4 regions of the Kutzneria viridogrisea DSM 43870 genome follow, and region 4 is predicted to be linked to each of the others. Evidence: riboswitches for the same ligand, from Rfam matches in the RefSeq annotation. Region 4 holds a riboswitch; each other region holds the start of a gene.
The links. Region 4 has a riboswitch for cobalamin ahead of KALB_RS16295 (CoA-acylating methylmalonate-semialdehyde dehydrogenase). Riboswitches for the same ligand answer to the same signal wherever they lie in the genome.
Positions count from the first base shown of each region.

Region 1: another riboswitch for cobalamin. It lies ahead of nicT (Nickel transporter NicT); the one in region 4 lies ahead of KALB_RS16295 (CoA-acylating methylmalonate-semialdehyde dehydrogenase).
Region 2: another riboswitch for cobalamin. It lies ahead of KALB_RS32975 (CbtB domain-containing protein); the one in region 4 lies ahead of KALB_RS16295 (CoA-acylating methylmalonate-semialdehyde dehydrogenase).
Region 3: another riboswitch for cobalamin. It lies ahead of KALB_RS06750 (FecCD family ABC transporter permease); the one in region 4 lies ahead of KALB_RS16295 (CoA-acylating methylmalonate-semialdehyde dehydrogenase).

Region 1 covers NZ_CP007155.1:4,429,425-4,436,748, forward strand. Annotated here, with positions in the region: gene KALB_RS19485 (non-ribosomal peptide synthase/polyketide synthase) at 1-1,640, shown strand, start outside; gene KALB_RS19490 (MFS transporter) at 1,637-2,881, shown strand; gene KALB_RS19495 (MbtH family protein) at 2,887-3,087, shown strand; cobalamin riboswitch at 3,192-3,409, shown strand; gene nicT (Nickel transporter NicT) at 3,551-4,660, shown strand; gene KALB_RS19505 (GDSL-type esterase/lipase family protein) at 4,685-5,860, opposite strand; gene KALB_RS19510 (TetR/AcrR family transcriptional regulator) at 5,865-6,476, opposite strand; gene KALB_RS19515 (FBP domain-containing protein) at 6,473-6,967, opposite strand; gene KALB_RS19520 (cytochrome P450) at 7,055-7,324, opposite strand, start outside.
Region 2 covers NZ_CP007155.1:7,621,255-7,628,578, forward strand. Annotated here, with positions in the region: gene KALB_RS32945 (regulatory protein RecX) at 1-35, opposite strand, end outside; gene recA (recombinase RecA) at 46-1,089, opposite strand; gene KALB_RS32955 (DUF3046 domain-containing protein) at 1,265-1,459, opposite strand; gene KALB_RS32960 (cyclodeaminase/cyclohydrolase family protein) at 2,079-2,669, shown strand; gene KALB_RS32965 (bifunctional 5,10-methylenetetrahydrofolate dehydrogenase/5,10-methenyltetrahydrofolate cyclohydrolase) at 2,666-3,487, shown strand; gene KALB_RS32970 (CbtA family protein) at 3,532-4,266, opposite strand; gene KALB_RS32975 (CbtB domain-containing protein) at 4,286-4,501, opposite strand; cobalamin riboswitch at 4,531-4,672, opposite strand; gene KALB_RS32980 (histidine phosphatase family protein) at 4,714-5,286, shown strand; gene KALB_RS32985 (glycoside hydrolase family 32 protein) at 5,388-7,324, opposite strand, start outside.
Region 3 covers NZ_CP007155.1:1,448,201-1,455,524, forward strand. Annotated here, with positions in the region: gene add (adenosine deaminase) at 1-457, opposite strand, end outside; gene KALB_RS06735 ((2Fe-2S)-binding protein) at 457-1,116, opposite strand; gene KALB_RS06740 (ABC transporter substrate-binding protein) at 1,109-2,077, opposite strand; gene KALB_RS06745 (ABC transporter ATP-binding protein) at 2,074-2,838, opposite strand; gene KALB_RS06750 (FecCD family ABC transporter permease) at 2,867-3,862, opposite strand; cobalamin riboswitch at 3,956-4,138, opposite strand; gene KALB_RS06755 (tetratricopeptide repeat protein) at 4,244-5,245, shown strand; gene KALB_RS06760 (LamB/YcsF family protein) at 5,382-6,140, opposite strand; gene KALB_RS06765 (alpha-L-fucosidase) at 6,322-7,324, shown strand, end outside.
Region 4 covers NZ_CP007155.1:3,625,801-3,633,124, forward strand. Annotated here, with positions in the region: gene KALB_RS16280 (nSTAND1 domain-containing NTPase) at 1-285, shown strand, start outside; gene KALB_RS16285 (ribonucleotide-diphosphate reductase subunit beta) at 335-1,384, opposite strand; gene KALB_RS16290 (ribonucleoside-diphosphate reductase subunit alpha) at 1,393-4,218, opposite strand; cobalamin riboswitch at 4,456-4,663, opposite strand; cobalamin riboswitch at 4,764-4,894, shown strand; gene KALB_RS16295 (CoA-acylating methylmalonate-semialdehyde dehydrogenase) at 4,928-6,424, shown strand; gene KALB_RS16300 (acyl-CoA dehydrogenase family protein) at 6,430-7,324, shown strand, end outside.

The DNA.
Region 1 (7,324 bases), 800 kb from region 4:
ACGGCAAGCTTGACCGTAAGGCGTTGCCTGAGCCTGAGTTCACTGGTGCTGAACACGAATACGTTGCGCCGCGCGATGAGATCGAGCGGCGGTTGGCGGAGGTGTGGGCCGAGGTGCTGGGGGTCGATCGTGTCGGCGTGGAGGACAACTTCTTCGAGCTGGGCGGCGACTCCATCCTGAGCATCCAGGTCGTGGCCAGGTGCCGACAGACCGGACTCGGACTGACCTCCAAGAGCATCTTCCTGCACCAGACGATCGCCGCGCTGGCCCCGGCCGTCACGTCGGCGCAGACCTCGGCGGTGAACAACCAGGTCGTCGTCGGCGAAGTCCCGCTGACCCCGATCCAGCACTGGCTGTTCGAGGCGTACACGGTCAACCCGCACCACTTCAACCAAGCCAACCTGCTGGAGCTGGCCGACCCGCTGAACGTGCCCGCGCTGCGGGATGCGTTGCAGGCCCTGGTGGTCCAGCACGACGCGCTGCGCATGCGGTTCGAGCAGGTCGACGGTCAGTGGCGTCAGCACAACGCCGCGATCGAGCCGGTGGAACTACTCGAAGTGCACGATCTGTCCACACTGGACGAACGCGAGCGGTCGACCGCGATGCGGAAGATCGCCGACGAGGTGCACGCGGGCTTCGACCTGGGGCGGGGTCCACTGCTCAAGGCGGTGCTGTTCGACCTCGGCGCGGACTTGCGGTCGCACCTGTTGCTGGTGGCCCACCACCTGGTTGTGGACGGGGTCTCGTGGCGGATCCTGGTGGAGGACCTCGACACCGGCTACCGGCAGGCGGCGGGTGGCGAGCGGATCGACCTCGGCGCCAAGTCCACCTCGTTCCGGGAGTGGGCGCGGCGCAGTGGCGTGTACGCCGTGAGCGGCGCACTGGACGGCGAGGTCGAACACTGGGCCGCCGCACTCGATGACGGCGCCCTGCCACTGGATCGCGACGTGCCGGTCCGGGGCGTGGCGTCCCGGGCGGTCTCGGTCGAACTCGACGCCGAGGACACGGACACGCTGCTGCGCAGGGCGCCCACGGTCTACCGCACGCGGGTGAACGACGTGCTGCTCGCCGCGCTCGCCTGGGCACTGACACGGTGGACCGGGCGCGACCGGATCAGCATCGACCTGGAAGGACACGGGCGCGAGGACATCCTCGACGACATCGACCTGTCCCGGACCGTGGGCTGGTTCACCACCGTGTTCCCGGTCGCCCTCGACGTGACTGCGGGGGAGTGGCGGGGACTGGTCAAGTCGGTGCGCAGGCAACTCCGCGCCACACCTGGTAACGGGTTCGGGTTCGGCGCGCTGCGCTACCTCGGTGCCCCACAGGTACGGGAACGGCTGACCCGTACCGGCCCCCGGCTGGCGTTCAACTACCTCGGGCAGTGGGACGCGACCGGGGACCAGGAGCTCGACGGGCTGTACCGGGCCTCGCTGGGATCCCTCGGTCAGGACCAGGACCCGGCCGACCGGGGCTCGCACCCGGTGGAGGTGGTCGGCGGGGTGACCGGCGGACGGCTCGGCTTCGCCTGGTACTACCAGCCCGACCTGTTCGACGAGGCCACCATCGAGGCCGTCGCCGCCGACTTCGCCACCGCGCTGCGGCACATCGCCGGTGACTGCCGGGGCGGTGCCCGATGATCCCGCTCTCGCGCAACCGCAACTACCAGGTGCTGTGGGGCAGCCAGGCGCTGGCCGAGCTGGGGTTCAGCGCCTCGGTGCTGGCTTTCCCGTTGCTGGTGCTGGCGGTGACCCAGTCCCCGGTGGCGGCTGGCCTGGTGATGGGCATCGACTCGGCGGCCCAGTTGCTGGCCGGTCTGCCCGCGGGGGCGCTGGCCGACCGCTGGGACCGCAAGCGGCTGATGCTGTGCTGCGAGGCGGCGCAGGCCGTGGCCGTCGCGGCGCTGGTCGTGGCGCTGTGGCTGGGCGTGGCCGACGTGCCGCTGATGGCCGGGGTCGCCGCGGTGATGGGGACCTGCCGTGCCCTGTTCGAACCCGCGGAGGAGGCGAGCCTGCCCAGGGTGGTGCCCGCCGAGCAGTTGGGGCAGGCCGTCGCGCTGAACTCGGCGCGCGGGTACTTCGGCCAGATGACGGGCAACGCGCTCGGCGGTGTGTTGTACGGAATCCGCGCGTGGCTGCCGTTCGCACTGGACGCCGTGACGCACACCCTGGCCTTCGTCGGCCTGCTGTTCCTGAAGATGCCGAAGCAGGAGCGTGCCCGCGCGCCCCTGCGCGAGCTGCACCTGGAGATCGCGGCGGGCCTGCGCTGGCTGGTGCGGCAGCCGCTGCTCCGCGTGATCGCCCTGTGCGCGGTCAGCCTGAACTTCTTCTTCTACGCCTACTACCTGGTCGTGGTCGCCCTGGCCCGGCAGCGCGGGGTGCCGGAGTTCGAGATCGGGCTGATGGCCTCCGTGCTCGGGGTCGGGGGCATGCTGGGCGCCCTGCTCGCTCCCTGGCTGCTCAAGGTGCTCAGCCCGTACCTGTCGATCATCAGCGTGTTCTGGGCGCTGGTCGCGCTCACCCCGCTGGCCCTCGTGCTGCACAACGGCTACCTGCTCGGTGCCCTGTTCTGCGGCATGTCCCTGCTCACCCCGACCGCCAACACGACGATCATGACCTACCAGTTGCTGCTCACCCCCGACGAACTCCGGGGCCGCACAGCTGGGGTGATGAGCGTCGTCGCGGGCATCGCCAGCACGGCCGGACCCGCGGTGGGCGGTCTGCTCGTGGAACTGGCTGGCGGGGAGGTCGCCGTGCTGGTGTGTACCGGGGGCATCGCGCTGCTGGCCGTGCTGGCTACGGCGAACAGGACGCTGCGCCGATTCCCCCGACAGGCCGAAGCCACACCACTGGCCGGGTTTCTGCCTCAACAAGAAAGGTGACGACAGTGCGAGACGACATCAGCTACCAGGTGCTGGTCAACGACGAGGAGCAGTACTCGCTGTGGCCGCTGGACAACGAGGTGCCCGCCGGGTGGCGAGCAGTGGGCAAGCAGGGCAGCAAGCAGGAGTGCATGAGCTACGTGGACGAGGTGTGGACCGACATGCGCCCGCGCAGCCTGCGCGAGCAGATGGCCGCCAACAGCTGACCAGCGCTGTGCCCGGGCCGAACCCGGCTCGGGCACAGCCCCCGGCCGCCGCTACGGCCAGGCCGTTCTGACCCGCGGCCTGTCAACTGCCACTGGTTGGCAGCTAGGCTGCCTCCGCCAGTGGTTCACCAGTTCCCCGCGAGCTGGTGAGGCAACAGGGAACCCGGTGTGAGACCGGGACTGCCCCGCAGCGGTGAGTGGGAACGACCGCCGTCATCGAGCACTGGGCCGCACGGCCTGGGAAGCGACGGCCAGTAGGACCGCCGGAGTGATCCGGCGGGTGCCCGCGAGTCCGAAGACCTGCCACCGGTGCGTGTGCCGCCCGGCGCGCGCGAGGTCCGGAGTCGCTCGGGCGGGCTCACGGTCGCGACCGGTCACCGGACCTCTCCCCACGCTCACGAGGAGAGAGCCGTGCGCCAGCCCCCGCTCGCCGCCACCCGTCCCGGAACGGGAGGCGGTCGGCATGTCCGCGACTGACCGCGCTCCCGCCCGCACCCCGATGCTGGGCACCCGGCGGGACTGGGTGCGCATCGGCGGGGTGTTCGCCGTGATCGCCCTGCTGCACGTGGTGGCTTGGGGGATGCTGCTGCTCGCCGTCATCCCCGGCCACTACGCGGTGGGCACCCAGGTGTTCGGCATCGGGTTGGGCGTCACCGCCTACACCCTCGGGCTGCGGCACGCCTTCGACGCCGACCACATCGCCGCCATCGACAACACCACCCGCAAGCTGATGGCCGACGGCAAGAAGCCCGTGTCGGTCGGGTTCTGGTTCGCCCTCGGCCACTCGACGGTGGTGCTGGTACTCGCGGTGCTGATCGCGGTCGGCACCCGCGTGGTCGGCACGCTCACCGACGAGGACTCCAGCACCCACCAGGTCCTCGGGCTGATCGGCACCAGCGTGTCCGGGCTGTTCCTGTACCTGATCGGCGCGCTGAACCTGGTGGCGCTGGTGGGCATCGTGCGGGTCTGGCGCTCGATGCGCCACGACCGCTTCGACGAGGCCGAACTGGAGGCCAGGCTCAACGAGCGCGGGCTGTTCAACCGCTTCCTGGGCCGGGTCACCCGCTCGATCAGCCGGCCGGGCCAGATGTACCCGGTTGGGCTGCTGTTCGGGATCGGCTTCGACACCGCGACCGAGGTCACGCTGTTGGTGCTGGCGGGCAGCGGGGCCGCCAGCGGGCTGCCGTGGTACGTGATCGTGGTGCTGCCGCTGCTGTTCGCCGCGGGCATGACCCTGCTGGACACGCTGGACGGCACGTTCATGAACTTCGCCTACCAGTGGGCCTTCGCCAACCCGGTGCGCAAGGTCTACTACAACATCGTGATCACCGGCCTGTCGGTGGCCGTCGCCCTGCTGATCGGCAGCATCGAGCTGATCGGCCTGCTGCGGGACAAGCTCGGCCTCACCGACCCGGTCACGGGCTGGATCGCCGACCTGGACCTCAACAACGTCGGGTTCGTCATCGTGGGCCTGTTCGTCGCGGTGTGGGCGGTGGCCATCGCCTACTGGCGGATCGCCGGGGTGGAACAGCGCTGGACCACGCGGTTCGGCCAGGGGATCGGCCACCAGTAGCTGGTCGGGCCCACCAACCAGGTTTCAGGCGCCGAGGCCCACGAAGGCGCCGTTGGCGGTGAAGGCCAGCTTGGCGAAGCGCTCGCCGATGCGGCGGTGGGTGGCGGCGTCCGGGTGGAGGTCGTCGGGCAGCGGCAACTCGGTGGAGTCCGACTCACCGTAGAGCGCGCGGCCGTCCAGGTAGTGCAGGTTCGGATCCTGGGCGGCCCGCTGCGCGACGATCCGGGCCAGTTCGTCCCGGATGACGCCCAGGGTCAGTTTCCCGCTCGCACGGTCCGCCGGATCGCCCGTGGCCCGGAACCGCAGTTGGCCGGTGCTGAAGTCCGGGGCGCTGGGACCCGGCGTGTCCTCGTGGATGGGGCACAGGATGGGCGAGACGACCAGCAGCGGCGTGCTGGGGTGGCCTTCGCGGATGGTGTCAAGGAAGCCGTGCACGGCGGGGATGAAGGCGCGCAGGCGCATCAGGTCGGCGTTGACCAGGTTGATGCCGATCTTGACGCTGATCAGGTCGGCGGGGGTGTCGCGCATGGTGCGGGCGGTGAACGGGTCGAGCAGGGCGCTGCCGCCCATGCCGAGGTTGACCAGTTCCACGCCGCCGAGCGAGGCGGCGAGCGCGGGCCAGATGGTGGTGGGGCTGGCGGCGTTGGAGCCGTGGCTGATCGAGCTGCCGTGGTGGAGCCACACCCGGCGGCCCCGGTCCGGTGCGGGCTCGACGGGCGAGTCGGTGCGCAGGGCGAGGAGTTCGGTGGTCTCGTTGTGCGGCAGCCAGATCTCGAGGTCCTTGACGCCCTCGGGCAGGCCGGTGAAGCGCAGGGTGCCGGCCGTGCCGGGCTGGTGCTCGGCGGTCCCGGTGGCCATGTCGATGGTCAGCGTGTTTCCGCCCGGAACGCTGCCCTGGCCGACCAGGCGGCCGTCGACGAGTAGGTCGTACAGGCCGTCCGGGAGGGGTGGGACGCCCACGTAGGCCCGCTTGGTGGGCCGCGCGTCCAGTTCGACGGCGGTGGCCCTGGTGCGGAAGACCAGCCGTACCCCGGAGGGCTGGGACTCGGCCATGGCCAGTTGCCCGTCGGAGTACTGGGCGCGGGCCCAGGCGGGCAGCCGGTGCGGCAGCACGCCGTGCTCGGTGCGCTCCACCTCGATGGCGCCGCGCAGGAGGTCCGCGGTGACGGGCGTGGTGATCCAGTCGTGCTTGCTGTGCATCGCTCTACCTGTTGGTCGAAGTGTTCGCGTGGTCCGGCTCCGCCGGTGCGGGCCAGTTCCGCAGCAGGGCGTCGAGGGCGTCCAGGATCCTCGTCCAGGTCACCTGCGAGTCCGGGGCGCTGTGGCTGAACCCGCCGGACAGTTCCAGGCTGACGTAGCCGTGGAAGACGCTGCCCAGCAGCCGGACCGCGTGCGTCTGCTCCGGCTCCGTCAGGTCGTAGCCGCGCAGGATCGCCCGCGTCATCTGTGCGTGCCTGCCACCGGCGCTGGCGGCCGCCGCCTCCGGGCTGAGCCGCAGCTGGGCCGCGGCATAGCGGCCGGGGTGCTCCCTGGCGAAGTCGCGGTAGACGTTGGCCAGGGCGGTCAGGGCGTCCTTGCCCGCCCGCCCGGCCAGCGCGGCGGCGCCCCGGTCGGCGAGCTCCTCCAGTGCCAGCAGGGCGATCTCGGTCTTGAGGTCCTGCGAGCTCTTCACGTGCGAGTACAGACTCGCGACCTTGACCTCGAACCGCCTGGCCAGCGCCGAGACGGTCACGTTCTCGAAGCCCACCTCGTCGGCCAGTTCGGCGCCCGCCTGGGCCAGGCGTCGCGTGGTCAGTCCCGGCCTGCGCGCGGTCACCCGAGCACCTTGCCCAGGAAACCGGCCAGGTTGGCCGTGGTCCGCTCGATCTGCTCCGCCAGCGTGATCGACTCACGAAGCCGCCCGCCGGGGTCGACCCGCTTCTTCCCGCGCAGGTACAGCGAACAGTCCAGGTCGGTGCAGATGTAGGCGCCCACCGAGTTGCCCTGCTGCCCGGTCTGCCCCGCTCGCCGCGCGGTCATCAGCGAGACCCCGTCCCCCGGGTGCGTGGTCAGGCACAGCGAGCACATGCTGCGTCGTCCCCGCCCGGCGTAGGGCGCGGCCAGCCGCAGCGCGACCCCCACGAACCCGTCGCCGGACTCGGTGACCAGGTAGGCCCGCTGTGGTGCGGCGGGCTCCCGCCACCCGAGGAAGTCCAGGTCCTCCCATGGCCGCGCGGCCAGGTCCCTGGGCACGGCCAGCCGCTTCGCCTCGCCCTTGGTGCAGTTGACGAAGGACGCGCGGATGTCGGGTTCACTGGCCGGTCTCATAGGCAGCAGTCTACAGGTGCTCGCCAAATGGGACCACCTATTAAGCATATACCTAAAGGTATTAGGCAGGCTGAGGGCGCGCGGGGATCAGTGCATGAGCCGCAGCGGCAGGCGTTGGAGGCCGCGGAAGCTGACGTTGGGCCGCCAGCCCAACTCCTCGCCGGTCAGCTCGATCTTGCTGTAGCGCCGCAGCAGTTCCGCCAGCACGACGGCGGTCTCCATCTTGCCGAGGGCTGCGCCGAGGCAGTAGTGCGGGCCGCCGCTGAAGGCCAGCGTCTTGATCCCGGTGCGGGTCACGTCCAGGCGCTCGGGGTCGGCGTAGCGCGCCGGATCGCGGCTGGCCGCCCCGAACAGCAG
Region 2 (7,324 bases), 4.0 Mb from region 4:
CCCTTCTCAGGTGGCAGCTCGGCCGGGTCCTCGATCACGAGCCGCTCAGAAGTCGACCGGGGCGGGAGCAGCGGCGTCGGCGTCCACCTGCGCGCCGATACCCATCTTCTCCTGGATCTTCTTCTCCACCTCGTTGGCCACGTCCGGGTTCTCCAGCAGGAAGCGGCGGGCGTTCTCCTTGCCCTGGCCCAGCTGGTCGCCGTCGTAGGTGTACCAGGCGCCGGACTTGCGCAGGATGCCCTGCTCCACGCCCATGTCGATGAGCGAGCCCTCACGGCTGATGCCGTGGCCGTAGAGGATGTCGAACTCGGCCTGCTTGAACGGCGGGGCGACCTTGTTCTTCACGACCTTGACACGGGTCCGGTTGCCCACCGCGTCCCCGCTGTCCTTCAGGGTCTCGATGCGGCGCACGTCCAGCCGGACCGAGGCGTAGAACTTCAGCGCCTTGCCACCGGTCGTGGTCTCCGGCGAGCCGAACATGACGCCGATCTTCTCGCGCAGCTGGTTGATGAAGATGGCGGTCGTGCCGGAGTTGTTCAGGGCGCTGGTCATCTTGCGCAGGGCCTGGCTCATCAGGCGGGCCTGCAGACCCACGTGGTTGTCGCCCATCTCGCCCTCGATCTCGGCGCGGGGCACCAGGGCGGCCACCGAGTCGATCACCAGGATGTCCAGCGCGCCCGAGCGCACCAGCATGTCGGCGATCTCCAGGGCCTGCTCACCGGTGTCCGGCTGGGAGACCAGCAGCGCGTCGGTGTCCACCCCGAGCGCCTTGGCGTAGTCGGGGTCCAGCGCGTGCTCGGCGTCGACGAAGGCGGCGATGCCGCCCGCGCGCTGGGCGTTGGCCACCGCGTGCAGGGCGACCGTGGTCTTACCGGAGGACTCCGGGCCGTACACCTCGATGATGCGGCCGCGGGGCAGGCCGCCGATGCCCAGCGCGACGTCGAGCGCGATGGAGCCGGTCGGGATCACCTTGATCGGCTCGCGGCGCTCCTCGCCGAGGCGCATCACCGAGCCCTTGCCGAAGTTCTTGTCGATCTGGGCCAGGGCCAGTTCGAGTGCCTTGTCCTTGTCCGGTGCTGCTGGTGCCATGGGAAGTCCACCTCGGTTGTCTGTCTGGCCGGCCCTGGGAGGAGCTGGTGCCCCGGCCGCCGTGGGTTGTCGGGACCGACGCTACGGGGAGGGTCTGACAAGTGGCGGCGAGCCGAGGGGCCCCAGGCTAGCCGAACACCTGTTCGAGTGCGAAACCGACACGCCGCACCCGGGTTCAGCGGCGCTCGGCGGGCACGTCGAAGGCGTCACAGACGGCCTGCCACACCCTCTTGGCGTCCAGCCCGGCCTCCAGCGCCTCGTCGGCGGTGCGGCCGCCCAGCGCGGCGAACACGTGGTCGCGCGCGAGCATCTCGGACCTGACCTCGCCGAACTCCTCAGCCATGCGGCGGCGGAACACAGTCATGCGCATCGTGACCGAGCCTACGCCGAGAGCAATTTGCGAAAAAGTTGGGCCCAGGGTCTTCCCCTCACGCCCACAAGCGCTATTCTTGTCTTGGGCCCGTGATCCCCCCGACGCTAAGGCAGTCGAAAGTCACGGCAGAAGCGCCGTAGTCGACCCCCAGGGCTGCGGCGCTTCTCTATGTCTGCGACATGACCAGCCCCGGTGATAACACCACCACGCTCCGCGTGAGGGCTGCGGCGCTTCTCTATGTCTGCGGCCAGTCATAACACCACCACGCTCCGCATACGACCTGCGGCGCTTCCCTATGCCCTGGACACGGCCACAACGCGTTTCCCTTCCGTGACCAATTCATGATCGATTCGGACGGTGCGCCCGTGACCAGCCACGACACCCGGGCCCGATTCCCGTGATTGACCATTGGCCAGGGATTCGCCCACATCGTGGACGCCCGTTCGACCGCGCAATAGCGATTCCGGGATGGCCACCGCCGCGCGATGTCACCCATCGCGCTCGGGAGGTCACTGTGCAGTTCGGCCCGTTCACCCCCATCCGGGTTTCGACGCGTTCGGCAGCGGCCCCCGTCGGCGGGAACTGCCCGGCGCGGTGTGGGCCTAACCTGATCCCCATGCGGGATCAGACGATCGGGGACTGGCTGGACCAGCTGGCTTCCCGGGCTCCCGCGCCCGGTGGGGGCGCGGTGGCCGCGATGCACACGGCGATGGCGGCCGGGCTCGTCGAGATGGTGTGCAACCTGACCATCGGCAAGCCCAGGTACGCCGAACACGAGCCCACGATGCTCGGTGCGCTACGAGAGGCGGGCCAGTGCCGTGCCGAGGCGGTGGAGCTGGCCGAACGGGACGCGGCGGCGTTCACCGCGGTCACCACGGCCTACAGACTGCCCAAGGAGGACGAGCGGGACAGGGCGGTGCGCGGGGAGCGCATCCAGCAGGCGCTGCGTGCGGCCGCCGAAGTACCGCTACGCACCGCCGAGGTGGCCGAGCGGGTGCTGGAACTGGCCGGGAGGATCAGGCGGGGTGCCAACGTGAACGTGCTTTCCGACGTGGACGTGGCCGAGCACTCCGCGCGGGCGGCGCTGGCCTCGGCCGTGGTCAACGTGGAGGTCAACCTGGCCGCGATGACCGACCAGGCGGCACGGGCCGAGCTGGCCGCCGAGGTGTCGCGGATCGGGCGGGTGCTGGAAGGGGTGCGGGCATGACGCTGATCGACGGGCGGAGCGTGGCAGCCGCGATCCGGACCCAGGTCGCCGAGGACGCGGCCGAGCTGCGGGCGGCGGGGACCACGCCGACCCTGGCGATCCTGGTGCCCACCGATGACGAGGCCACGGCCTGGTACGTGCGCTCCATCGTGCGCACGGCCGAGAAGGTGGGCGTCTCGGTGCGGGTCGTGGAGCGCTCGCAGGACGTGGGCGGGGCGCTGCGCGAGCTGTCCGCCGACCCCGAGGTGCACGGCATCATCTGCCAGACCCCGCTGCCCGAGGGCATGACCCTGGACGAGGTGGGGCTGCACATCGACGTGCGCAAGGACGTGGACGGGGCGAACCCGACCAGCGTGGGGCGGCTCGCGGTGGGCCTGCCCGCCTTCGCCCCGGCCACCGCGCAGGCCGTGGTGGAGCTGCTGCGCGCGCACGGCACCCCGCTGGCGAGCGCGGACGTGGTGGTGGTCGGCCGCAGCACCGTGGTGGGCAAGCCCGCCGCCCTGCTGCTGCTCGCGGAGAACGCGACGGTCACCGTGTGCCACTCGCACACGAAGGAACTGGCCGCGCAGACCAGCCGGGCGGACGTGCTGGTCGCCTGCGTGGGGCGGCCGGAGATGCTGGGCGCCGAGCACGTGCGGCCGGGGGCCGTGGTGATCGACGTGGGCACGAACCCGACCGCCGACGGCGGCCTGGTCGGGGACGTGCAGACCGCGGCGGTGGAGCCGATCGCCAGCGCGGTGACCCCGGTGCCCGGCGGGGTGGGGCCGGTGACCACGGCGCTGCTGCTGCGCAACGTGATCGCGGCGGCCGGTCAGTGAGTGCGTGCGGCCCCACCGGCTGGTGGGGCCGCACCCACCGGGTGCTACACCGGCTGGGCCGTGAGCTGGGACTCGGTGCGCAGCTTGCGCTGCACGAGCGCACCGAACAGCAGGCCGATGGTCGCCCACATGACCAGCTGCGTGCCCAGCGAGACGACCCGGAAGTTCCACAGCAGTGCCGCCGGGAACTCCTTGGGCACCTCGTTGATGGCGGGCAGCAGCAGCTGCACCACCGCGACCGCCACCACGAAGGCCAGCACCGCGACCAGCGCGGCGTTCCAGGTGCCAAGGCCGGGCAGCAGCCTGCGGCCCAGGTAGGTCGCGGCCACCGCCAACCCGATGGACAGCACCACCATCAGGAAGTACGCGCCGGTGCGCTCCCCGATGGTGTCCGGATTGCCCACCGAGGGCGGGTTGGCGGGGTACTTCAGGAACGGGACCACGAACGCCGACAGGTAACCGGCCAGGGCCAGCAGCAGCGAGGTGGACCTGGCGCTGATCCGGCCGAGCCGCCCGTAGGCGATGGCGAAGGCCAGCGCGAACAGGCCACCGAAGGCGATGGCGTAGAGCAGCACGCCGGTGGCCAGGCCCAGCGTGCTCTGCACGCCCCGGCTGACCAGCTCCGGCTCGGCCGCCTCACCGGCAGCGGCCGCCTCGGCGGACTCGAAGTCGATGGCCGAACCGACCAGGGGCTCACCCAGCAGCCAGGTGAACACCAGTGCGAGCACACCGGCCGCGAGACCGGCGAGCATGCCCCGCACCAGAAGGGTTCTCATCATGGTTGTGCGCTCCCCCGGCTCAGTGGCAGGGGAAGCCGAGCAGGTGCCTGCCGTCGTGCACGAACTCGTGCACGTAGTGGCCGGAGACCAGCGAGGTGGCGCCCTGCTCGGCGCCGACGAAGTAGAGCAGGACAACGGCGAGCACCCCGATGAACACTGCCCAGGGCAGCACTTCGCGGAGTGGGATCCGGACGGGGATGGGAATGGCGATCGGTGAGGGTGAGGCGATGCTCACGGGAACCTCCTTGGGCTTGCGCGACCCACTAGTTGGTGCTCACGACGACGGAGTGTCTGACTCACGGCCACCTCGGCTGAGGTGGACCGCACACAGTGGCGCGACCGTGCCGGGATCTCACCGGCTTACTCCGTTACGTCGATCGAGCGGACCGTAGTCAGCGTGTGAAGCCAGTGTCAATCAGCCGACCAGGTTGGGAGAGCATGGTCACCATGAACCGGATCTTCCTGATCAGCCACGGGGCCACCGAAGCGGTCCGTGAGGCACGCTTCGCCGATGACGAATCCCTCTGCGGGACAACGGATCCACTGGAAACGCCGTCCCGTGTGGACGAGGTGCGGTGCGGGCCCGAACGCCGTTGTCTCGAAACGGCAACGGTTCTCGGTCTCACCCCGGTGACCGACCCCGGGTTGTCGGATCTGGACTGCGGCTCGTGGCGGGGGCGCGCGCTGGCGGAGGTGCAGGAACAGGACCCCGCCGGGCTGATGGCGTGGCTGTCCGATCCGGACGCGGACGCGCACGGCGGCGAGACGGTGCGGCAACTGCTGGCCAGGGTCGGCTCCTGGCTGGACTGCTTGCCGGACAGGGGAAGGATAGTCGCGATCACCTCGCCCTCGGTGGTCCGCGCCGCGATTGTGCACTGCGTGCAAGCTCCTCCCGCCTCGTTCTGGCGCTTCGACGTGGCCCCGCTGACGCTGACCCACCTCTACGGCGGACCGGGGCGGTGGACCCTGCGCGAGACCGGCCACCCGCTGCCCCCTGCTCGCACGGCCCCACCCTCGTAGGCGGCGAGCAGGGCGCCCTCTCGATGAGGATCGGATCCCAACGACAGCAAGGAGTTCCGCCCGCCGTCAGCCCGCACCCGTTGGAGCGGAACGACTCGGGACTACCAGGCGCTGGTCATCGCCCAGGCCTCGGTGGGCAGCAGGCGCGCCTCCCCGCCGGTGGCGAACGCGGTGACACCGGTGGACTGCGTGTAGCGCGGATAGACCCGCGCGGTGAGTGACCTGCCGTCCCCGGTGAACACCTCGATCGAGGACCGGTCGGTCAGCACGCGCAGGTTCAGCCGCCCCTGCGCGTCGGGCGCCGAGGTCACGTGCGACACCGAACCCTGGCCGTAACCGGAATTCCTCGTGTCGAGGACGAGTTGCCGGGTGGCGGGCTCATAACTGAGGATCACTCGCTCCGCGCTGCTGGCGAACAGGGTGAGCCCGAGCGTGGTGGCGCTGGACCGGCTGAGGTCGAAGCCGGTCCGGAGGTCCAGCGAGGCGCCGTCGGCGATCGGCACCGGCGCGGCGGTGGGCACCGCGGTCCCGCCGCGCCGCGCGAGCTGTGTGCCGTGCAGGCGGTCGAGCTGGCTGACGGGTGCCGAACCCAGGGTGCCGTCCGGTCGCACCGACAGCTGCCGGGTGATCGTCTCGGCCTGGGACCAGCCGTCCAGCCGGTTGGGGTCGAACGCGTCCCCGTTGTTCATCCACCCCACCAGCAGCGGGCGGCCGGAGGAGTCGGTGAACGCCTGTGCCGCGTAGAAGTTCGGGCCGCTGTCCAACTGCCCGGACGCGGTGGGGGTGAAGGTGGAACCGGTGAAGTCGCCGAGGAAGTAGTGCTCGCCGCCGTTGGTGGAGACCAGCAGCGCCCAGCGGCCGTCGACCTGGATCAGGTTGGGGCACTCCCACATCCCGCCGGTGGAGCCGTCGCCACTGAGCAGCACGCCCCGGTAGGTCCACGCCCGCAGATCCGGCGAGGAGTACAGCAGCACCTTGCCCGCGCCGCCGTGCCCGGAGCCGAGGACCATCTTCCACAGCCCGTCGTGCGGGTCCCGGAACACCTTCGGGTCGCGGAACCCCGCCTCGGCCTCGGCGGGCGGGCCGGGGATGACTGGGTTGCCCGCGCCGGGGGTGAAGGTGGTGCCGTCGGTGCTCGTGGCGGACCAGACCTGTTCGCGGATCGCGCCCGGGTGCGCCGCGGTGTCGGTGTAGTGGGTGTAGAACAGCCGCAGCGCGCCGTTGTCCGCCACCGCGCTGCCGGACCACTCCCCGGTGGTGTCGGACGGACCGGCCGGCGCGGGCGGGGTGAGCGCGACCGGGGCGTTGGTCCAGTGCACGGAGTCCGGGGACTGGGCGTGTGCCCAGTGCATCGGCCCCCAGAACGGGCTGGCCGGGTTGAACTGCGCGAAGAGCTGGTAGGTGCCCCGCCACTGGATCAGGCCGACCGGGTCGTTGATCCAGCCCTGGTACGGCGTGTAGTGGTACTGCGGGCGCAGCGGGTCCACCGCGTAGCGCGCGGCCGCCGGACCCTCGGTCGGGCCTGGCTGGTTGGCGGAGCCGAGCCGGACGGAGGTCAGGCCGTTGCCCGCGTCCCCGACCGCGCTGGTGCGCACGTCGTCCAGGTTGAGGTGCCCCCACTGGCCGGTGGCCTCGTCCACCACCTCCAGGTACACGGCCTGCCCTCGCACCTCGCTGGTGTCCCAGGTGATCCGGGCGAGTTGCTCGCTGTTGTAACCGGTCTGCCGGTCCAGCACCGCGCCGTCGGCGGCCCGCACCAGGGCGACGTGGAGGTGCTGCGGATCGTAACCCCCGGCGATGAGGAAGCTGAGGTGGTCGGTGGCGGTGAACACCGAGGACCGGGCGATGCCGGTGGCGGTGTCCTGGTGGGCGAGGTAGCCGGACAGGAAGCAGGTGCCGTGCTGGTCGTAGGTGCCGCCCCACCACGTGGTCGCGGAGGACACGGTGAACGCGGAGCCGGTGAGCGTCCAGCCGCCGGTGTCACAGGTTTCGAAGTCGGCGTTGGCCGGTACGGACGCCGTCGGGGCACCGGCGAGGG
Region 3 (7,324 bases), 2.2 Mb from region 4:
GCGTGGCCATGGCGTACTCGGCGGAGAAGTCGCGCAGGAAGCACATGATCAGCTCGGCACGCAGGTCGAGCAGCCGCCGCGCGTCCACCAGGGCACGGCGCAGCCCGCGCACGACCGTGCCGAACTCGACCCCGCGCGAGGTGTGCGCCTGCGGGTCGAAGAAGACCTCCGCGTAGCGCACCCGCTGGCTGTGCGCCTTGCTGAGGTAGGCCCAGGCGAGGTCGTAGAAGTCCTGTTCGGTGCGCACCACGCCGACCCCGTCGTAGTAGCCGACGAGGAAGGAGGCCAGGTCGTGGAAGGAGTACGAGGCGCGCAGCGCCGCGGCGTCGGGGTAGGGCAGGGTGACGCCGTTGCGCGCGGCCAGTTCGAACTTCAGCTCTGGTTCGAGCGTGCCCTCGATGTGCAGGTGCAGCTCGCACTTGGGCACGTCCCGGATGAACTCCGCAAGCTCGCTCATCAGAGCAGTCTGGCAGCCTCGGCCATCCGGTCCAGCCGCTCGAAGGGTTCCTGGTGCGGGCAGCTGGCGCACTTGGCGAAGCCCGCCTGGTAGATCAGGCAGCAGGAGACCCTGCGGACCAGCCGAACGGGCGGAGATCCCGCCCGAACGGCCACCTCCACGAACCTCGGCACCGGCATCGGCGCGCCGATCGCGGCCGCCAGCTCGGTGGCCTGTGCCGCGCCCCGGTCCGGATCGCCCAGCCCGCGCCAGGCCCGCAGCAGCACGTTGGCCAGCGAGTCGGCGGTGATCGCCCACAGCGGGCGCACCCGCGTGCCGGATGCCTCGGCCAGCACCGGCAGCACCGCGTCCAGGGCCGCGCGCAGCCGTCCGGGCAGCTCGTCCACAGTGGACAGCAGCCTGGTCGGCTGCGCGTTGAGCAGGCGGCCCTCGGGGTTGATGTGCAGCCGCACCCCGGACAGCTCCGGGTCGGGCGCGAGGTCGACCTCGGCCAGCCTGGTCAGGAACGGGGTGAGCAGGATCGAGCTGGTGGTGTACCACCAGAGCGTGCCCGCGACGCGCCGGTCCGCGGTGGCCCACTGCCGCCCGGACAGCGCGACCAGTTCGGCCACGACCCCCGGGTCGGTCAGCGCGTCGGCGGTCACGATCCGGTCAGCCATGGGACAGGAACTCCGCCAGCGCGACCACGGAGTCGGCGTTGCGCACGCCGGAGACCCAGTTGGCGTAGGGCAACACGAAGAAGCGCTTGTGCGCGATCGCGGGCAGCCCGGCCAGTTCGGGGCGGGAGAGCAGGAACTCGGTCATCTGCTGTGCCTGCGCGTCGTCGTTGGCGTCGATGGTGATCACGTCCGGACGGCGCGCGACGACCTCCTCCCAGGAGACGTGGATCCAGCTGTCCGCGACCTCGCCGAACACGTTGCGGCCACCGGCACCCGAGATGATCGAGTTCGGGGCCGCGAACCTGCCCGAGGACAGCGGTTGCTTGTCACCGCAGCAATCGTAGTGGAAGACCTGCGGCGCCGCCGCGCCCGGCTTGCGCGCCCCGGCGATCTTGGCGCGCTGCTCGGCGACCAGCTTCTCCGCCCGCTCGGGGACGCCGAAGATCCGGCCCAGGTTGAGCAGGTCGGTGAAGGCGGCCTCGATGGGGTCGACCAGCCCTCGGTTGGTCTTTCCCTGCTGGCGGCAGGCCTCGGTCAGCTGGTAGGTGGGCACGCCCAGCGCGGCCATGCTGTCCGGGGTGACCCCGCTGGCCTCGCTGAACCCGTAGTTCCAGCCCGCGAACACCAGGTCGGGGGAGGCACCGAGCACCACCTCCTTGCTGATGTACTTGTCCGACAGCCGCTTGACCGAGGCGAACTCCTTGGCATACGGGGACTTCACGTTCTTGTCCTCGATGCCCGCGTACCCGGCCACATGATCGGCCAGCCCGAGGGCCAGCAGCATCTCGGTGGTGTTGATGTCGTTGCTGACCACCCGGGTCGGCACCTTGTCGTAGGTGACCTGGCGGTCGCAGTTGGTGATCGTCACCGCCTGCCCCGCACCCGCCGGGGTGGGCGCGGGCGTGGTGCCGCAGCCCGCGAGCAGGGCGGCCAGCGCCACCGTGACGAGCACGCGTCTCATGGATTCTCCTTGCTGGGGAACAACAGTTGGGGTCGGCCGCTGGCCGGGTGGGCCACCAGGTGCGGGCGCACGCCGAACACCTGCTCGACCAGGTCCTCGGTGAGCACCTGCTCGGGAGTGCCCGCCGCCACGACCAGTCCGGCCCGCAGCACGTAGATCCGGTCGCAGTAGCCCGCGGCCAGGTTGAGGTCGTGCAGGGCTGCCACGGCGGTCATGCCCAGCCCGGTCAGCAGGCGCATCAGCTCGTGCTGGTAGCCGATGTCCAGGTGGTTGGTCGGTTCGTCGAGCACGACGAGTTCGCCGTTCTGGGCCAGTGCCCTGGCGATCAGCGCGCGCTGCCGCTCCCCGCCGGACAGGGTCAGTACGCTGCGGTCCGCCAGTTCGGTCAGCCCGACCAGGTCCAGCGCCCGCTGGCAGGCCTCGGCGTCCTGCGCGCCGCCGCCCTCGTGCGCGAACCGGCCCATGGTCACCACCTCGCGCACGGTGAAGTCGAACTCCATCGGCGAGTCCTGGGCCACCACGGACATCCGCCTGGCAACCTGCTTGGGCGGCAACGAGAACAGGTCCTCCCCAGCCAGCCAGACCGCACCGCCGGTGGGCCGCAGCGCGCGGAACACCGAGCGCAGCACCGTGGTCTTGCCGCTGCCGTTCGGCCCGACCAGGCCGACCACCTCACCGCGTGCCACGGCCAGGCTCACGTCCCGCACGATGGCCTGGCCACCGACCTCGTAGCGCAGCCCGCGCGCGTCGAGCAGACTCACGAGACCTCCTCGCTGGTACTCGTCGCTCTCACGACGCCACCCCACCGAAGGCGTAACTCCTGCGCCGCAACAGGAACAGGAACACCGGCCCGCCGAACACCGCCGTGATCACACCCAGGGGCAGTTCCTCGGGCGCCACCACCATGCGGGCCGCCACATCGGTCCACACCAGGAACAGGGCGCCGAGCAGCGCGCTGGCGGGCAGCACCCTGCGGTGCCCGGCGCCGACCAGCAGCCGCACCAGGTGGGGCAGCATCAGCCCGACGAACCCGATCGCCCCGGCAGCCGCCACCACCGCACCGGTGACCAGGGCCGTCACCAGGTACAGCCCGGTGCGCACCGCCCGCACGTCCACGCCCAGTGTGCCCGCGGCCTCATCGCCCATGGCCAGGGCGTCCAGCGCTTTGGCTTGCACGGCAAGGTATCCGAGCCCGAGCACGGCGGCGATCGCCGGGATGAGCAGGTTCTGCCACGAGGCGCCGCCCAGGCTGCCCAGCAGCCAGAAGATCGCCGTGCGGGCGCCCTCCGCGTTCGGCGCCAGGTAGATCAGCAGGCTGGTCATCGCGGAGAACACGTAGGCCATGGCCGTACCGGAGAGCACCAGCCGCAGCGCTGGCAGCCGCCCACCGGTCCTGGCCAGCGCGAACACCGCCAGCATCGCCGCCAGCCCGCCGAGGAAGGCGCCCGCGGTCAGGGCCCAGCTGCCCAGCCAGGCCAGCGCCCCGAACAGCAGCACCGAACTCGCGCCCACCGAGGCCCCGGAGCTCACGCCAAGCAGGAACGGGTCCGCCAGCGCGTTGCGGACCAGTGCCTGCACGGCGACCCCGGTGGCCGCGAGGCAGGCGCCGGCCACCGCGCCCAGCAGCACGCGCGGCGCCCGGACCTGCCATACGATCGCGTCGCCAGGTTGGGTGACACCGTGAGTGGCATGACTGGCCAGTACGGAGAACACCTCGCCGACGGACAGTGACACCGGACCGAGCGCAACCCCGAACAGCAGGGTCACGAGCAGTAGTGAGGCCATCGCGATCAGTAAGAAGGTGAACCGGGCCCGGGGTGCGAACGGGGCCGAACTGCGTGCAGCAGGCATCGGGTGCCGGCCTCCAACACCTCGTGGGGGTCTTCGCGTGCCGTGGCCGGTCTCCTGGCTGACGGGTACTTCGACCACGGCTTGCCTTCCCAGGTGCTGCCACCCAGTGACCCCGGTTCGCGCCGGGTACGCCGTGGACTCCCGATCACAGTGGCGAGGGCCGCTCCGGTACCGCACCGGATTCCCGTCACCACGGCCTGGTCACGGTAAGGAGCCGTCGGCCGCGCTGTCAACGTGACCTGGTTGGGGGACGCGTGAGTTGACAGGCGGGCGTGCGGTCGGGAGCATTCGCGCAGGCGAGTCGGGGAGTGAGCGGTGACCCAGCTGCGTCAGGTCCAGATCGTTGTTCCGGTGGCGGATTCGGGGTTCGAAAGCCCGTTGCCCCCGTTGACGACAGGTTCGGGAACTGTGGTGCTGCCCTGGCCGAGACCGGCCACCGACCTGTCCTGCGCGCGCTCCAGAACCGTCCCGGCCCTGGTGCTGGAGAACGAGCTGGTCCGCGTGACCGTCCTCACCGGACTGGGTGGGCGGCTGCATTCGCTGTGGCACAAGGAGGACGAGCGCGAGCTCTCCGCCAACCTGCCGGTGTTCTCCCCGGCGGGCGGCTCGCTGGTGTACGCGGCCACAGTGGACGGTCCCGGCGGGGACCCGGTGCTGCGACTGTGGGAGTGGGACCAGGTGCTGGACCTGCCCTACCAGGTCGACTTCTGGCTGCCCGCCGGATCGGACCGGCTGCACGTGGGCACCCGGGTGCGGGCCGGTGACCCCCGGCCAGGCTGGTGGCGTTTCGCCGACGACGAGCCCGCCGAGCTGCTGTGCGCCGGATCTGGTTGGGGTGCACTGGAACTGTTCAGGATGAAGACCTCGCTGCGGCCAACCCCGTTCTCCTGCCTGGGTTTCGAGCAGCAGCCCTGGCTGGACCTGTTGGCGGGCAACATGCCTGCTGGTGATCCGAACAGTGCTCCTGGCCGCAGCCTCGTCGGCAGGCACTGGCGCTACCTGCTGGAGCGCGCACCGGAGAACTGGCTGTCCGCGTACCACCTGGGCACGGCCCGCTGGTTCGCCCGCGACCTGGAGGGTGCGGTCGCCGCCTGGCGCCGGTCCATCGAGCTGGCGGTGTCCCCGTGGGCGATCCGCAACCTGGCCGTGGCCGAGTACCACCGCGGCCACGTGGTGGAGGCCGCCGAGCTGCTGACGGCCGCTGCCTGGTCGGCGCCCCAGGTCCCGCAGCTGTGCGAGGAGGCCCGCGGCCTGCTGCTCGTCACCGGCCAACCCGCCGAGGCCGACGCCCTGCGCCAAGTCCAGACCCGCCCCTGACCGCGAGTCCCGCAAGCGCAAACACGCCGTACCGGAAGCGCCGACACGCGGTACCGGAAGCGCCGACACGCGGGGCACAGCGCGTGTCGGCGCTTCGCGTACCGCGTGTCGGACGTTCCCGTACGGTGTGTTTGCGTCAGGCGAACGGGCGGATGTGGGCGTTGGCGGCGAGCAGGGCGGCGCGGACCTGGCGTGCGATCCGCACGGCGCCCGGGGTGTCGCCGTGCACGCACAACGACTGGGGCCGCACGTCCACCTCCGAGCCGTCCACGGCGATCACGGTGCCCTGCAAGGCCATTCGCGTGCAGCGGGCCACCACCTCCTCGGCGTCGTGCACCACGGCCCCGGGCAGTCGGCGGGACACCAGCGAGCCGTCGGGGTTGTAGGCGCGGTCCGCGAACGCCTCACGCACCGTGGTCAGCCCGGCGGCCTCGGCCTGCACGAGCCACTGCGAACCGGGCAGGCCGAGCACCGGCAGTCGCGGGTCGTAGAGCCGCACGGCCTCCACCACGGCGGCGGCCTGCTCGGCGTGCGTGACGATCGCGTTGTACAGCGCGCCGTGCGGCTTCACGTAGCGCACGCGGGTACCGGCGATGCGCGCGAACCCGTCCAGCGCCGCGATCTGGTAGACGACGTCGTTGGTCAGCTCCGCGGGCGCCACGTCGATGAACCGCCTGCCGAACCCGGCCAGGTCCCGGTAGCCGACCTGGGCGCCGATCACCACGCCCCGTTCGGCGGCCTGCTCGGTGATGCGGCGCAGCACGGTGGGGTCGCCCGCGTGGAAGCCGCAGGCCACGTTGGCACTGGACACCAGGTCGAGCAGGGCCTCGTCGTCGCCGAGCTGCCAGATGCCGAAGCCCTCACCGAGGTCGGAGTTCAGGTCGATCGCGGTCATGAGGTGCAGTCTCGCACCTGGGGCGCCGTGTGCAGAAATAGAGCACTTTCTGCACAATAGTGCTTGTTAGCGGATGTTACGAACATTAACAGTCGCCAGAACTCTTGACGGGCTCGCGCGCGCACGCCACCATCGGTCAGCGAGAGATCCGATGTATCCCTGCCGAACGGAGGATCCCCTCGTGCGCTTGCCCGGTGCGCGCAGGATCGCGGGTTGCTTCGTCCTCGCGCTGAGCACCCTGTTCCCCATGCCCGCCAGCACCGCCGAGGAGCAAGTGCCGGTCTCGCCCCAGGTCGTGCCGATCAGCCCGAACGACACGCCCGCGCAGATCATCGCCAAGGCGGCGCAGGTGGTGCCCTCCCCGCGCCAGCTCGCCTGGCAGCGCCAGGAGCTGACCGCCTTCGTACACTTCGGGGTCAACACCTTCACCGGGCGCGAGATCGGCACCGGCCAGGAGAGCCCCGAGGTCTTCCAGCCCGACCAGCTCGACACCGACCAGTGGATGAACGCCCTGCGGGACGCGGGCTTCCGCAAGGTGATCTTCACCGCCAAGCACCACGACGGCTTCCTGCTCTACCCCTCGCACTACAGCGGCTACGGGGTCGCGGCCAGTTCCTGGCGTGCGGGCAAGGGCGACGTCGTGCGGGCCTTCACCGACTCCGCCAGGAAGTTCGGCCTCGCCGTCGGCATCTACCTGTCCCCGGCCGACCTGCACGAGGCGCTGCCCGGTGGCCGCTACGGCAACGGCAGCAGGGCGGTGCCCACGAGCATCCCGGAGAACCCGGCCGACTCGACCGGCCGCACCTTCCCGGTGACCGCCGACGACTACAACCGGTACTACCTCAACACGCTCTACGAGCTGCTCACCCGGTACGGCAAGGTGGACGAGGTCTGGTTCGACGGCTTCAACCCGATCCACGGCAAGTCGCAGACCTACGACTTCCCGGACTGGATCAAGCTCGTGCGCGCGTTGCAGCCCGAGGCCGTGATGTTCGGCGGGGTCGACCTGCGCTGGGTCGGCAACGAGGACGGCACGGCGCGTACCGGCGAGTTCAGCGTACTTCCCTTCCACGGCAAGGCGGACGGCGCGCAGGACCTGCCCACCGTGGCCGCCGACGAGTCCGCGGCCGACCTGGGCAGCGACGCCGTGCTAGCCAAGGCCGGTGGCGGCGACTTCCTCAAGT
Region 4 (7,324 bases):
GCCAGCTGGGACCGCACGGTGTCCACTTGGGACATCAGCGATCCGCGCGTCCCGGTGCAGACCGCGACCTTCTCCGGTCCGACCGACAACGTCACCGCGGTGGCGTTCAACCCGGTCGACGGCAGTGTCGCCGCGGGCGTGGCCAACGCACCGAACTCGGTGTGGCAGAACGACGTCGAGGCCGTGGCCAAGCAGGTCTGCGAAACCAGGGGCACGCCGATCAGCAACGAGGAGTGGGCGAACTACGTCGGCGACGGGTCCCCCGTGGACCCCTGTTCGAGCTGAGCGTGCCGACACGGCGGGGACGCGTGCGCCCCCGCCGTGTCAGTGGAGATCAGTCCCAGTCCAGCGAGCTGCCGCTCTGGTACTCGATGACCCGGGTCTCGAAGAAGTTCTTCTCCTTCTTCAGGTCCATCGCCTCCGACATCCACGGGAACGGGTTCTCCGCGGGGCCGAACACCGGCTCCAGGCCCAGCTGGGCGCAGCGCCGGTTGGTGATGAAGTGCATGTACTGCTCGCACAGCTCGGCGTTGATGCCCAGCACCCCGCGCGGCATGGTGTCCCGGCCGTAGGCCACCTCCAGCTCACAGGCCTCGGCGAGCATGGTGCGCACCTCCTGCTGGAACCTCTCCGACCACAGGTGCGGGTTCTCGATCTTGATCTGGTTGATCGTGTCGATGCCGAAGTTCAGGTGGATCGACTCGTCGCGCAGGATGTACTGGTACTGCTCGGCGATGCCCACCATCTTGTTGCGCCTGCCCAGGGACAGGATCTGCGCGAACCCGGTGTAGAACCACATGCCCTCGAAGATCACGTAGAAGGCCACGAGGTCGCGCAGGAACGCCTGGTCGTTCTCGGGCGTGCCGGTGCGGAACTCCGGGTCCTCCAGGTGCTGGGTGTAGTCCAGCGCCCACGCGGCCTTGTCGGTGATCGAGGGCACCTCGCGGTACATGTTGAACAGCTCGCCCTCGTCCAGGCCGAGGCTCTCGCAGATGTACTGGAAGGTGTGGGTGTGCACGGCCTCCTCGAAGGCCTGGCGCAGCAGGTACTGGCGGCACTCGGGATTGGTCAGGTGCCGGTACACCGCGAGCACGATGTTGTTGGCCACCAGGGACTCCGAGGTGGCGAAGAAGCCCAGGTTGCGCTTGATCATCAGCCGCTCGTCGGCGGTGAGCCCCTCGGCGGACTTCCACAGGGCGATGTCGGCCTGCATGGACACCTCGGTGGGCATCCAGTGGTTGTTGCAGCCGGCCAGGTACTTGTCCCAGGCCCAGTGGTACTTCAGCGGCAGCAGCTGGTTCACGTCGGCGCGGCAGTTGATCATCGCCTTCTCGTCGACGGACACCCGTCCGCCCGAGCGGTCGATGCTGCCCAGGCCGGTCATGTCGATGGTCACTGGCAGGCCTCGCAGTCGGGGTCGGTGATGGAGCAGGCAACGGGGGCCTCGGGCACGGGGACCGCGACCGGGGAGACGGCGTTGAGCTTGCCGTCGGTGCCGCGCAGGGTGGACTTCTCCACGTGCGTGGCGCTCTGCGAACGCAGGTAGTACGTGGTCTTCAGGCCGCGCAGCCAGGCCAGCTGGTAGATCGCGTCCAGCTTGCGGCCCGAGGGCTGCGCGATGTAGAGGTTGAGCGACTGGGCCTGGTCGATCCACTTCTGGCGGCGCGAGCCCGCCTCCACCAGCCAGGAGCTGTCCACCTCGAAGGCGGTGGCGTACAGCGCCTTGAGCTCGGCGGGCACCCGGCTGATCGAGCCAAGGCTGCCGTCGTAGTACTTCAGGTCGCTGATCATCAGCTCGTCCCACAGGCCCAGCCGCTTGAGGTCGCGCACCAGGTCCGGGTTGACCACGGTGAAGTCACCGGACATGTTCGACTTCACGTACAGGTTGCGGTAGAGCGGTTCGATGGACTGGCCGACCCCGCAGATGTTGGCGATCGTCGCGGTGGGCGCGATGGCCATCACGTTGGAGTTGCGCATGCCCACGGTGCGCACGCGCTCGCGCAGGCTGTCCCAGTCCAAAGTGGATGAACGGTCCATCTCAAGGTCGGCGCCGCGGGCGTCGGCCAGCAGCTGGATGGAGTCGATCGGCAGAATGCCCTGGCTCCACAGGGAACCCTCGAAGGACTCGTACCGGCCGCGCTGCTCGGCCAGGTCGGTGGAGGCCGAGATCGCGTAGTAGCTGATCTCCTCCATGCTGCGGTCGGCGAACTCCACCGCCTCCTGCGAGCTCATCGGCAGGCGCAGGGTGTAGAGCGCGTCCTGGAAGCCCATCAGGCCCATGCCTACCGGGCGGTGGCGCAGATTGGACCGGCGTGCCTCCGGGATCGTGTAGAAGTTCACGTCGATCACGTTGTCCAGCATGCGGACCGCGGTGCGGACCGTGCGCTCCAGGCGGGCGTGGTCGATGCCCTCCGGGGTGACGTGCTGGGCCAGGTTGATCGACCCCAGGTTGCAGACCGCGACCTCATCGACCGTGGTGTTCAGGGTGATCTCGGTGCACAGGTTGGAGGAGTGCACCACACCCGAGTGCTGCTGCGGGGAACGCAGGTTGCACGGGTCCTTGAAGGTGATCCACGGGTGGCCGGTCTCGAACAGCATGGTCAGCATGCGCCGCCACAGGTCCTTGGCCTTGACCCTGCGGTACACCTTGATCTCACCGCGGTCGGCGGCGGCCTCGTACTCGCGGTAGCGCTGCGCGAAGACGTTGCCGTAGCTGTCGTGCAGCTCGGGCACCTCGTCGGGGGAGAACAGGGTCCACTGGCCGTCGGCCCGCACCCGGCGCAGGAACTCGTCGGGCACCCAGTTCGCGGTGTTCATGTCGTGGGTGCGCCGCCGGTCGTCACCGGTGTTCTTGCGCAGATCGAGGAACTCCTCGATGTCCACGTGCCAGGTCTCCAGGTAGGCGCAGACCGCGCCCTTCCGTTTTCCTCCCTGATTCACCGCGACCGCCGTGTCGTTGGCGATCTTCAGGAAGGGCACGACGCCCTGCGAGGACCCATTGGTGCCCTTGATGTGCGCGCCGATGCCGCGCACCGGGGTCCAGTCGTTGCCCAGCCCGCCCGCGTACTTGGAGAGCAGGGCGTTGTTGCTGATGCCGTGGAAGATGCTGGTGAGGTCGTCGTCCACGGTGGTCAGGAAGCAGGAGGACAGCTGTGGGCGGGTCGTGCCCGAGTTGAACAGCGTCGGCGTGGAGCACATGAAGTCGAAGCTGGACAACAGGGTGTAGAACTCGATCGCGCGCGCGTCCCGGTCGTCCTCGCGCAGCGCCAGGCCCATGGCCACCCGCATGAAGAACGCCTGCGGCAGCTCGTAGCGGGTGCCCGCGTGGTGCAGCAGGTAGCGGTCGTACAGGGTTTGCAGGCCCAGGAACTGGAACCGCAGGTCCCCGTCGGGCAGCAGGGCGGCGCCCAGCCGGGCCAGGTCGAAGGTGCCCAGCTCGGGCTCCAACTGGCCCAGTTCGATGCCCTTGGCCACGAACTCGGCGAAGTAGCCCGGGTACAGCCCGGTCATCTCCGCGTGGCTGGCGGTGCGCGCCTGGCCGGCGAGGTAGCTCAGCGCCTCGGCCCGCGCCTTGTCCAGCAGCAGCCGGGCGCTGACCAGCGAGTAGTTCGGGTCGTTCTCGACCATCGTGCGCGCGGCCATCACCGGCGCGAGGGTCAGCTCCTCGGCGGTGATGCCGTCGTAGAGGTTGCGCCGGGTCTCGGTCAGCACGGCCGCCGCCGAGACCGCCTCCAGTCCGGCGCAGGCCTCGGTGATCACCAGCTCCAGGCGGCCGGCGTCCAGCGGCTCGACCGTGCCGTCGGGGCGGCGCACCGAGATCGCCGGGCGGCTCGGCGCCGCCTGCGGCTCCACCTCGCGGGCCTTGGCGTGCTCCTCGCGGTACAGCACGTAGGCGCGGGCCACCTTGTGGTGCCCGTCGCGCATCAGTGCCAGCTCCACCTGGTCCTGGATCTGCTCGATGTGCAGCGGGCGCTCGGGCCCGGCGTGGCGCATCAGTGCCAGCTCGACCTGGCCGGTCAGCTCGGCGACCACCTCGCGGACCCGGGAGGAGGCGCCCGCCTCGGCGCCCTCCACGGCGAGCCAGGCCTTGGCCAGCGCGGTGGAGATCTTGGCGGGGTCGAAGGCGGACACGTCGCCGTTGCGGCGGATGACGTGCACCGTCGAGGGTGTGTCGCCGGCGGCGGCCAGTCGGCCGCCCGCCTCGGACTGCACGGACATGAGGGAGCTCCAGGTTGTTCAGGGCAGGTGTGTACGCCCGGTGGCCAGGACGGCGGCCACCGGTGAAGTGGGGGAGTGCGGGGAGCCGGGCTCAGCCCGTGGGTGGTAACTGGGTCACGCCGGTCTCCTCGCTCGATCCGACCAAAGGCCCGGTCTCCAGCGGGTGCGGCGTCAGTGCGCGGCGCGGCCGCGACCTGTGCACGCTGCCCTCCCTCGGGACACCGGACGTGCGCGCCGGTGGCGCGCACACCGATGGCAGGTCTTCGGACTCGTGGGCGGCCGGGCGTACCCGGACCTACTGGCCGTCGCTTCCCAGGCTCACGCCCAGTGCTGTCTGACGGCGGTCGTTCCCACTCACCGCTGCGGGGCAGTCCCGGATTCGCACCGGGTTCCCTCTTGCCTCGCCGGGTTGAGCGCCCGGCGAACCATCGACGCGGCAGATACTACATGTAGGGGTGGGCTCTCGTGCGCAACCCAAGATGGCGGTGTGTCGGCGCGGGGTGACCGGGATCTCCTCAGGGTTCCGACAGTCGGCATCGACATAGTCGGACGTCCTACTCTATGGTCCGAAATCGAGCCGCGGTGCAGGGAAGCTGGTGCGAGTCCAGCGCGGTCCCGCCACTGTGACCGGGTGCAGCCCCGGGAGTCAGACACCGGCCGTGGCCGTCACGTGTTGTCCACGAGGATGGAGAAGACACGCATGGCAGTCATGCGCGAATTGACGCACTTCGTTGGTGGCAAGCACATTCCGGGCAGCTCTGGTGCCTTCGGTGACGTGTGGGACCCCAACACCGGTCAGGTCCAGGCGCGGGTGCCGCTGGCCGACCGGGCCGAGACCGAGGCGGCCATCGCCGACGCCGAGCGGGCTCAGCAGGAGTGGGCCGCCTGGAACCCGCAGCGCCGCGCGCGCGTGCTGCTGCGCTTCCTGGACCTGGTGCAGCGCGAGATGGACCCGCTGGCCAGGCTGCTGGCCAGCGAGCACGGCAAGACCGTGCCCGACGCGCGCGGGGACATCCAGCGCGGGCTCGAGGTCGTGGAGTTCGCCGCGGGCATTCCGCACCTGCTCAAGGGTGAGTTCACCGACGGCGCGGGCACCGGCATCGACGTGCACTCCCTGCGCCAGCCGCTGGGCGTGGTCGCGGGCATCACCCCGTTCAACTTCCCCGCGATGATCCCGCTGTGGAAGGCCGCCCCCGCGATCGCCTGCGGCAACGCCTTCGTGCTCAAGCCTTCCGAGCGCGACCCCTCCGTGCCGCTGCGGCTGGCCGAGCTGTTCCTGGAGGCTGGTCTGCCGCCGGGCGTGTTCAACGTGGTCAACGGCGGCAAGGAGGCCGTGGACACGCTGCTCACCGATTCCCGTGTGCGGGCAGTGGGCTTTGTCGGCTCCTCCGAGATCGCGCAGTACATCTACTCGACCGCCGCGGCGCACGGCAAGCGCGCGCAGTGCTTCGGCGGGGCCAAGAACCACATGATCATCATGCCGGACGCGGACCTGGACCAGGCCGTGGACGCCCTGATCGGCGCGGGCTACGGCTCGGCCGGTGAGCGCTGCATGGCGATCTCGGTGGCCGTGCCGGTCGGCGAGCAGACCGCGGAAGCCTTGCTGGACAAGCTGATCCCGCGCGTGCGGGCGCTGAAGATCGGCACCTCCCAGGACGAGACCGCCGACTACGGGCCGCTGGTCACCCGTCAGGCCGTGGACCGGGTCCGCGAGTACATCCAGTCCGGTGTGGACGAAGGCGCCGCACTGGTGGTGGACGGCCGCGACTTCGTGTTGCCCGGACACGAGAAGGGATTCTTCCTCGGCGGCAGTCTGTTCGACAACGTCGGTACGGACATGAGGATCTACCGCGAGGAGATCTTCGGCCCGGTGCTGTCCATCGTGCGCGCCGGCGACTACGAGCAGGCGCTGCGGCTGCCCACCGAGCACGAGTACGGCAACGGGGTGGCGATCTTCACCAGGGACGGGGACACCGCGCGGGACTTCACCCGGCGGGTGGACACCGGCATGATCGGCGTCAACGTGCCGATCCCGGTTCCCGTTGCCTACCACACCTTCGGCGGCTGGAAGCGGTCCGGGTTCGGCGACCTCAACCAGCACGGACCGGACTCGATCCGGTTCTACACCAAGACCAAGACGGTCACCACGCGCTGGCCAGCGGGCACCAGGCAGGGTGCCAGCTTCGTTATCCCGACGATGGCGTGAGCCCGGTGTTCACCCTCAGCGAGGACCAACGGGCCATCGCGGCCACCGCCGCGGAGTTCGCCCAGGAGCACTTGGCGCCCAACGCCGTGCAGTGGGACCAGGACAAGCACTTCCCGGTCGACGTGCTGCGCAAGGCCGCCGAACTGGGCATGGGCGGGGTCTACGTGCGCGAGGACCTCGGCGGCAGCGGACTGTCCAGGATGGACGCCGCGCTGATCTTCGAGGCGCTGGCCACGGGCTGCCCGTCCATCGCGGGCTACCTGTCCATCCACAACATGGTCGCCTGGATGGTCGACACCTTCGGCAACGACGCGCAGCGCGCCCGCTGGGTGCCCAACCTGTGCTCCATGCAGTCCCTGGGCAGTTACTGCCTGACCGAGCCCGAGGCCGGTTCGGATGCCGCCGCTCTGCGCACCCGGGCGGTGCGTGACGGGGACCACTACGTGGTCGACGGGGTCAAGCAGTTCATCTCCGGGGCGGGTACCTCCGAGGTGTACGTGGTCATGGTGCGCACCTCGGGCAACGGGGCGCGCGGCGTCTCGGCGCTCGTCGTGGAGAAGGGCTCGCCGGGATTGTCCTTCGGCCCCAACGAGAAGAAGATGGGCTGGAACGCCCAGCCCACCCGGCAGGTGATCTTCGATGGCGTCCGGGTCCCGGTGGCCAACCGGCTGGGCGCGGAGGGCGACGGGTTCAAGATCGCCATGCGCGGGCTCAACGGCGGGCGGCTCAACATCGGGGCCTGCTCCCTGGGCGGCGGCCAGGCCGCACTGCGCCAGGCGATCGCCTACCTGGAGACCCGCAAGGCCTTTGGCACCAACCTGATCCGCTCGCAGGCCCTGAGGTTCCAGTTGGCGGACATGGACACCGAGCTGGAGGCGGCCAGGACCCTGTTGTGGCGGG